DNA from 4 places in the Hydrogenophaga sp. L310 genome. Region 1 is predicted to be linked to each of the others. Evidence: predicted binding sites of a transcription regulator. Region 1 holds the regulator's gene; each other region holds the start of a gene.
The links. The regulator FNR, encoded in region 1, switches genes on or off when oxygen is low (the NO sensors DNR and NnrR bind a similar motif). The targets are predictions, from matches to a motif close to TTGATNNNNATCAA.
Positions count from the first base shown of each region.

Region 2: a site for FNR is predicted at 1,126-1,139, ahead of ubiU (ubiquinone anaerobic biosynthesis protein UbiU). Genes of this name have one in related genera too.
Region 3: a site for FNR is predicted at 1,044-1,057, ahead of AC0GNO_RS16875 (oxygen-binding di-iron domain-containing protein). Genes of this name have one in related genera too.
Region 4: a site for FNR is predicted at 1,155-1,168, ahead of AC0GNO_RS14975 (hemerythrin domain-containing protein). Genes of this name have one in related genera too.

Region 1 covers NZ_JBVPZA010000001.1:41,732-43,930, forward strand. The annotation lists gene AC0GNO_RS00195 (nitrogen fixation protein FixH) at 1-100, shown strand, start outside; gene AC0GNO_RS00200 (hypothetical protein) at 196-489, shown strand; gene fnr (fumarate/nitrate reduction transcriptional regulator Fnr) at 570-1,289, opposite strand; gene hemN (oxygen-independent coproporphyrinogen III oxidase) at 1,469-2,199, shown strand, end outside.
Region 2 covers NZ_JBVPZA010000010.1:28,706-30,904, forward strand. The annotation lists gene AC0GNO_RS16480 (Rrf2 family transcriptional regulator) at 1-249, opposite strand, end outside; gene ytfE (iron-sulfur cluster repair protein YtfE) at 376-1,098, shown strand; gene ubiU (ubiquinone anaerobic biosynthesis protein UbiU) at 1,208-2,199, shown strand, end outside.
Region 3 covers NZ_JBVPZA010000010.1:105,241-107,439, forward strand. The annotation lists gene purB (adenylosuccinate lyase) at 1-897, shown strand, start outside; gene AC0GNO_RS16875 (oxygen-binding di-iron domain-containing protein) at 1,131-1,898, shown strand; gene AC0GNO_RS16880 (DUF3717 domain-containing protein) at 1,887-2,199, opposite strand, start outside.
Region 4 covers NZ_JBVPZA010000008.1:168,747-170,945, forward strand. The annotation lists gene AC0GNO_RS14970 (hypothetical protein) at 1-221, opposite strand, end outside; gene AC0GNO_RS14975 (hemerythrin domain-containing protein) at 473-1,069, opposite strand; gene AC0GNO_RS14980 (heavy metal translocating P-type ATPase) at 1,233-2,199, opposite strand, start outside.

The DNA of each region.
Region 1 (2,199 bases):
GCTGGACGGACAAGCTCGTGCCGAAGCGCTGATTCAACTTCAACCGGCTCACCAGGCTCGGAACCACGCAGCCTCCCCTGTGGTGCCACCGACGAAGTAATAGCGCGTGCTGCGACTATCCCAAGCCATGGCCTGAACGACTATGCACCGGTTATGCCCGGAATCGATCACAACAACACCCGAGGAGAAACAGGAATGACGGCTCAACGATGGATGTGGATTGCGTGGCCCGCATTTTTGGTGGCGGCGGTTCTGGAGATGATCGTGTTTGCCATGATCGATCCGAGTGATCTTCACTGGTTTGGGGCTCCTCTGGAGTTGTCTCGTCCAGCGGTCTACACGCTGGCATTTTTCACCTTCTGGATCGTGGCCATGGTGTCGAGTGCACTCACCTCTTTGCTGTCCATGTCACCTTTTGAAGTGAACCGGTGTCCTGTCCCGCCGGATCAGCGGCCGCGGGATTGTGCCAAGAATGAATCTTGTTCCTGAACGCTCCTGCAGATCTCCAAAATAAAAAACCCCAGCGGAGTGTTTCCAGCTGAGGCTTCCTGTTGGGACAGATGTTGGGTTCAGTGACCGGTCGGGGGGGGCACGATCAGCTTGAGCCCTTCGGTGTTTTTGATGTGGACGTAACGCTGTTTGACCTCGATGATGCCTTCGTCCACGAACTTGGAAAAAGTGCGGCTCACCGTCTCCAGCTTCATGCCCAGGTAGCTACCAATTTCTTCGCGTGTCATGCGGAGAATCAGCTCGGACTGGGAGAAGCCGCGGGCGTGCAGGCGCTGAACCAAGTTCAGCAGGAACGCCGCGAGGCGTTCTTCTGCGCGCATGCTGCCAAGCAGCAGCATGACACTGTGGTCGCGCACAATTTCGCGGCTCATGATCTTGTGCACATGGTGTTGAAGGGTGGTGAACTCTCGGGAGAGTTCCTCGACTTGATCAAACGGCATCACACAGACTTCAGCATCTTCCAGTGCGATGGCATCGCAGGAATGGCGGTCGCTCACGATGCCATCCAGGCCGATGATCTCTCCGGTCATCTGGAAGCCGGTCACTTGATCCCTGCCATCGGCCGTGGTGACACAGGTTTTGAAGAAGCCGGAACGCACCGCGTAAAGCGAGGTGAACCGGTCACCCGTACTGAAAAGTGCCGACCCGCGTTTGATGCGTCGCCGCGCCGAAATGACATTGTCGAGCTTGTCCATTTCGTCTGGGTTGAGACCCATGGGTAGACACAATTCTCGCAGGTTGCAGCTCGAACAGGCGACTTTGATGCTTTGTGCGTCCATAAATTATCCGGAAATCGGTGGTGAGCTTAACGCATAGCTGGGACTTGTGTCGAGGAAATGACCGCGCGCCAGGCCCTTCGTGGGAGCGATGGCTTGCGAACACACCGGGGCTTGATCAAGATCAAGGGAGGATCTGCGAGCCTGGTGCACATTCGGGGCTCAGCATTGGAGAACAGTTTGTGAGTCACGCCATTTCCGATGAATTGCTCAAGCGATTCGATGTTCCCGGTCCGCGGTACACGTCGTACCCGACAGCTGACCGCTTTGTGGAAGCGTTCACCGAGGGCGACTATATACAAGCGCTGGAGCAGCGCAGAGCCGGCTCGTTGGCCCTTCCGCTCAGCATCTACGTACACATTCCGTTCTGCGAGTCGGTCTGCTATTACTGCGCCTGCAACAAGGTCATCACCAAACACCACGAACGGGCGGCCGAATACCTGCGCTACCTGTCACGTGAGGTGGAGTTGCAGGTCCAGCATTTTGGGAAGGGGCACAGCGTGTCCCAGTTGCACCTGGGTGGCGGCACGCCTACCTTTCTGTCCGATGCAGAGCTTGAGGATCTCATGACGATGATCCGGCGCAACTTCAAGTTGGTGCCGGGTGGCGAGTACTCGATCGAGGTGGATCCCCGGACCGTGACCGACCAGCGGCTTCAGACCTTGGCGAGACTGGGCTTCAACCGTCTCAGTTTTGGTGTCCAGGATTTCGACCCTGCCGTTCAGAAAGCGGTGCACCGCGTGCAACCCGCTGAACAGGTGTTCGCGCTGGTGGACACTGCGCGCAAGATCGGATTCGAGTCGGTCAACGTTGATCTGATCTACGGTCTGCCGCTGCAGACGCCCGAGTCGTTTGCACGCACGCTCGCGCAAGTGAACCAGTTGCGGCCGGACCGCATTGCGCTATACGCCTA
Region 2 (2,199 bases), on a different contig from region 1:
CTGGCGGATCACGTCGCCCAGCACGATCGCCTGCGCCGGCTTGAGCAGGCGCAGACCGCCGCCACGACCGCGCGTGGTCTCCAGCAGGCCCATGCTGGAGAGCGTCATCACGATCTTGGTCAGGTGGCTGCGCGAGATGCCATGGGCCTCGGCGATCTCGCTGATGGTGGCGGGCTTCACGCGTTGCGCGCAGGCGGCACAGTACATCAGCACCCGCAGGCTGTAGTCGCTCCAGTGGGTCAGTCGCATGCCGAGATCTCCTGGCGGCGGGGCATCGTTCTTCCGGATACCCCGTGTCGTTCTGAGGAAATATTCACCTCGTCTGAATTTTATCTTTTAATACATGCATTCACTGTGAATATTTAAGGAAGCCCCATGAACCACGCCGCCACCGTTGCCATCCCCACCACCGACCGCGCCCAGCAGGCCATTGGCCAGATCGCCGTCAACCTGCCGGGATCGACCGCGGTGTTCCGCCGCCTCAAGCTCGATTTCTGCTGCGGCGGCCAGGTGGCGCTGCAACAGGCCTGCGCCAGCAAGGGCCTGCCGCTGGACGCGGTGCTGGCCGAACTCGCGGAACTGGAGCGTCCGGACGAACTGCCCGCCACCGAATCGCCCGAGGCGCTGGTCGACCACATCCTCACGCGTTACCACGCGGTGCACCGCGAGCAACTGCCCGAGTTGATCCGCATGGCCCGTCGCGTGGAGGCCGTGCACCGCGAAAATCCGGATGTGCCGGTCGGACTGGCCGAATTGCTGGAGACCATGGAGGCCGAACTGCTGGGCCACATGGCGCTGGAAGAACAGGTGCTGTTCCCTTTGCTGCGAGCGGGTGGCCAGGGTGCAGACAGCGGGCCGATCCAGACCATGCGCGACGACCACACCGGCCACGGCGCGCAGCTCGAACGCCTGATGGCCCTCACCGACGACGCCAACCCGCCGCGCGGCGCGTGCAACACCTGGCGCGCCCTGTACGCCGGCATTGCGCAGCTGTCCGACGACCTGATCAACCACATCCACCTGGAAAACAACGTGCTGTTCCCGCAGTTCGAGGCCCAGGTGCAGACGGGCTGCGGATCGGCCTGTGGTTGCGCCTGACTTGCGCCAGATCAAGCCATGAGCCCCTTGACCCAGGTCAACGTCCGGGCCCCGGGCCGCTGATACCTTCGCGCCCGCCTGGCACCGGACTGTCCGCGGTGCCGCCTTCATGACCGTCCCTTCCATGGCCCTTGACCACACGCTAGAGAACCCCCACACCCTGGACCTGGTCTGCCCGGCCGGCAGCCTGCCCGCGCTCAAGGCCGCGGTGGACCACGGCGCCAACTGCGTCTACCTGGGCCTGCGCGACGCGACCAACGCGCGCAACTTCGCCGGCCTGAACTTCGACGACGCGGCCATCGCGACCGGCGTGGCCTATGCGCATGCGCGCGGCTGCCAGGTGTTCATGGCGCTCAACACCTACCCCCAGGCCGCGCAGCCGGAGCGCTGGCGCGAGGCGATGGACAAGGCGGTGAACCTGGGCGTGGACGCGGTGATCCTGGCCGACCCGGGCCTCATGCGCTACGCCACGCAGCGCCACCCGCAGCTGCGGCTGCACCTCTCGGTGCAGGGTTCGGCCACCAACCCCGAAGCGATCAACCTCTACCACCGCGAGTTCGGCATTTCGCGTGCCGTGCTGCCGCGCGTGCTCTCGCTCGATCAGGTTCGCCAGGTGGTGCAGAAGACGCCGGTGGAGATCGAGGTGTTCGGCTTCGGCAGCCTGTGCGTGATGGTCGAAGGGCGCTGCGCGCTCTCGTCCTACGTGACCGGCGAATCGCCCAACACGCACGGCGTGTGTTCACCCGCCAAGGCGGTGCGCTGGCAGGAAACCCCGAAGGGCCTGGAGTCGCGCCTGAACGGCGTGCTGATCGACCGCTACGCCACCGGCGAGAGCGCGGGTTACCCCACGCTGTGCAAGGGGCGTTTCGACGTCGAGGACGACACGAGCTACTACGCGATCGAAGAGCCCACCAGCCTCAACACGCTTTCGCTGCTGCCGCAGCTGCTGCAGATGGGCGTGCGCGCGATCAAGATCGAAGGCCGCCAGCGCAGCCCGGCCTACGTGGCCCAGGTCACGAAGGTCTGGCGCGAAGCCATCGACCACTGCGTTGCCCAGCCCCAGCACTACACGCCCAAAAGCGCCTGGATGGCCTCGCTCGA
Region 3 (2,199 bases), on a different contig from region 1:
GCCGTGCCCATGCTCAGCCGCACCCACGGCCAGACCGCCAGCCCCACCACGGTGGGCAAGGAGATCGCCAACGTCGTGGTGCGCCTGGTCGCGGCGCGCGAGAAGATCGCCAGCGTCAAGCTCATGGGCAAGATGAACGGCGCCGTGGGCAACTACAACGCCCACCTGTCCGCCTGGCCCGATTTCGACTGGGAAGCCTTCAGCCGCCAGGTCATCGAAGCGCCCGAGCCGCTGGGCCTGGGCCTGAGCTTCCAGCCGTATTCGATCCAGATCGAACCCCACGACTACATGGCCGAGCTGTTCGACGCGGTCGCGCGCACCAACACCATCCTGATCGACCTGGCGCGCGACATCTGGGGCTACGTGAGCGTGGGCTATTTCAAGCAGCGCCTGAAAGCCGGCGAGATCGGCAGCTCGACCATGCCGCACAAGGTCAACCCGATCGACTTCGAGAACGCCGAAGGCAACCTGGGCCTGGCCAACGCCCTGCTCAAGCACCTGTCCGAAAAGCTGCCGATTTCCCGCTGGCAGCGCGACCTGACCGACTCCACCGTGCTGCGCAACATGGGCGTGGCGCTGGGCTACGCCGTGCTGGCCTACCACTCTATGGGCGTGGGCCTGGGCAAGCTGGAACTCAACGAAGAAGCGCTGGCCGCCGATCTCGACGCGTCGTGGGAAGTGCTGGCCGAGCCGATCCAGACCGTGATGCGGCGGTTCGGCGTGGCCGGTGCCTATGAAAAGCTCAAGGAAGTCACCCGCGGCAAGACCGTGACCGCCGAGGCCCTGCACGCGCTGATCCGCAGCCTGGACATCCCGCAGGCCGAGAAGGACCGCCTGCTGGCCATGACGCCGGGCAGCTACGTCGGCAAAGCCACGGAACTGGCGCAGCGCGTCTGATCCCTGTGCCCCGCCCGGACGGCCCGGGCAGCCCCGGCTGCCCCGAAATGGCGTGACATAATTCTCGGACCGATCTGTTTTTGTGACCTGTTTGTGTGGCCTGTTGGCTTGAACATGCGGCTTTGCTGGCAAAGTGCACCGACCAGTTGATGTGGCGCAACCAGCATTCATGATGGCAGCGCCCACCGTCCCGCGCATGCATCGCGCCTTCAGAAGAACCCACAACCATCCCCATGGCCATTGAATTGTTCAACCAAGACGGCCATGTGTGCCTGATGTTCGCGCACCTGAGCGACGAGGGCGGTGAAGCGGTGCAGGCCAACCAGTTCCTGGTGATCGATGGCCAGCAGGGCGCCATCATCGACCCGGGCGGCAACGTGGCCTACAACGAGCTGCTGCTGACCATCGGGCGCTACTTCCAGCCCAGCAAACTGACCGAGATTCTGGCGTCGCACGCCGACCCGGACATCATCGCCTCGCTCGACCGCTGGATGACCAGCACCCAGGCCACGCTCTACATCTCGACCCTGTGGGAACGTTTCGCGCCGCATTTCTGCAAGCCGGGCAAGACCGCGGGGCGCATCATCGGCATCCCCGACCCGGGCATGCGCATTCCGCTCGGCCGGTCCGAGCTGGTGGCATTGCCGGCGCACTTCATGCACGCCGAGGGCAATTTCCAGTTCTGGGATCCGGTGAGCCGCATCCTCTTCTCGGGCGACCTCGGTGTGTCGCTGGGCACCTCGGCCGACGCCGCCCAACCCATCACCTCGCTGGCCCCCCACCTGCCGCGCATGGAGGGTTTCCACCGCCGCTACATGGTCTGCAACAAGGTGCTGCGCCTGTGGGCCAACATGGCACGCACGCTGCCGATCCACATGATCGTGCCGCAGCACGGCGCACCCATCGCGGGCGCCGCGGTGCAGGAGTTCCTCGACTGGATCGTCACGGTGAACTGCGGCGTCGACAACATGACGCAGGCGAACTACACCCTACCAGCCTGAAGGCTGTTCCATCGCCCGCTCGGCGTAGCGGTTGAAGCGCCAGGCGGTGCCTTCCAGCGTGATGCGCCGCCAGCTCGCGCGCTTTTCGCCCGGCGTCATCCCGGTCCAGCGCTGCACTTCGTCAAAGGTGCGGCCGCAGCCCTTGCACACGGCATCCCCCTGGCTGGTGGAGCAGATGGCGATGCAGGGGGTGTCCGGCATGGTCTGGAACCAGGCCAGCCAGGCCTCGCGCACCGGTGGCAACAGGCTGGCTTCCTCGACCTCGGTTTCCTGACGGTACGCCATGCCGGCATACAGCTCG
Region 4 (2,199 bases), on a different contig from region 1:
AACAATGGCAGCAGATCGGAGACCAGTGGATCGTTTTGCAGGGGCTGGCGCTCCAGTTGGGCAACGGCCAGCATGACCAAGGCATCGGCGCCCGGCCGCTGCTCGGGGATCGCGGCACAGACGTCGACCAGCCCCGCCCGCAGGACGTCGAAAAAAGCGGCGTGCCCACCCTGTCCCCGGGTGTCGGGCACCCGCTGAAACCATTGCACCAGGGTGTGCAACTGCCGTGAGAGCTCATGGGATGCGTCGAAGCGAGGAAGCAGGACAGGATGTGACATGGCGAGCCCGCATCTGGCGGGAACTGGTACTGGACAGTTCCCAGCATCCCCGATCGGACCGCGGCGGGCATTGACCCTGGTCACGCAAACACCACTCTGGTGTTCATCCTCAGCCGTCAAACCACCGCCCTCGCACACCACGTTACGCTGTTTCACCGGTGGCGGTACCGCCACCACGCCCCGGAGAACGGCGATCAGCCCTGACCCAGGCCCACCGGCGCGGGTGCACGCATCACGATGCGGGTGAACAGGCGGTCGAACTGCGGGTCGCGCGGTACGCGGCTGTTCAGGGGGTCCTGGTTGGTGGCGAACGCGGCGTTGAGCGCGTGCCAGTCGGCGTCGGTCAGGCTCTTTTCGGCTTCCGGCAGGATCACCGACTCTTCCAGCCGCATGTGCTCCAGGTAGAAATCCACATAGCGGGTCACCTCGTCCTCGAACGCCTGGCGCCGGGTTTCGCCCAGCAGTTCCCAGGCCATCAGCAAATGCATGAGTTCGCGCACACGCAATTCACCCTGCATGTGGTCGCGCTCGAGCTGGTCAATGGCGGCCATGGTGTGCGGCGCCACGCGCGCCACGCGGGGAAACAGCAGGTCCGATTCCTTGGGGTGGTGGTGCTTCTCGGGAAACTCGTCGATGTAGAACAGCATCGCCCGCAACACGTCAAAAAACAGCTCGGTCTGGCCGGTGCCTTCGGGATCGGGACCGCGCCGGACCATCTGCATCAGCGATTGCAGCATCGCCGCCAGCGAGGCGTGTTCGTCGCGGATGACCCGCAGGGCTTCGTGATTCATGGTGTTTGTCTCCTCAGGGATCAAAACCAACCCAGCGGTCGGTTAACTCGCCCCAAGACTATCACCGAACACGGCGCGAACCAGATTGACGCAAATCAACCCTGACCACCAAGTAGCAGCGCCCGGACGGCAGGCGACGCACAGCCGCCCACCCCACGGCGTTTCACCGCTGCACTGGCGGCTTCCAGCGCTTGAGCAACAGGGCGTTGCTGACCACGCTCACCGAACTCATCGCCATCGCCGCACCCGCCAGCACCGGGCTCAGGTAACCCAGCGCGGCCAGCGGAATGCCGGCGGCGTTGTAAGCGAAGGCCCAGAACAGGTTCTGCCGGATCTTGCTCACGGTGCGGCGCGAGATGTCGAGCGCGGCGGCCACCAGCATCGGGTCGCCGCGCATCAGCGTGATGCCCGCAGCGTGCATCGCCACGTCGGAACTGCCACCCTGGCTGTGGCTCATGGCCATGCCGACATCGGCCGCTGCGAGCGCCGGCGCGTCGTTCACGCCATCGCCGACCATCGCCACGGTGTGATGGCCCCCATGCGTCTGCCCGCCTGCGGCGTTCATCCGGGGCTCCACCGCTGGCGCGGGTCGCTGCCCCCCGAGGGGGCTGACCCCGCCTTGGGGCGGCCCGGCGGCGGGGTCACCGCTTTCCCTCGCCAACAATGCGGGCGGCGTGCCACCCTCCACCGCCGCCAGCGCCACCAGGCCCGGCGGCGGTTCGCGTTCGCCCAGCTTCAGGCGCTGAACCACCGCCGCCTTGTCGCCCGGCAGCACCTCGGCGATCACCTCGCCTTCGTCGGCCCGCAGGCCCAGCGTGTGGGCCATGGCCAGCGCGGCGCCGCGGTTGTCGCCCGAGACCATGAAGAGCCGCAGGCCCTGGGCCCGCAGCCCGGCCAGCGCAGCGGCCGCGCCGGGCTTGGCTTCGTCGGCGAAGGCCAGCAGGGCCAGCGGTGCCCATTGAATCAGCCGTTCGCCGGGCCGCCCCAAGTACGGCTGCACCCCCTCGGGGGGCCTGGCGGAGCCAGGGTCGGGGGCACTGCTCTCGCCCTGCGCCGCCAGCACCGACACCGTGGCGCCTTCGTCCTGCAGCGTCTGCGCGCGCGCCGCCAGCGGGCCCATCGCCGCGCCC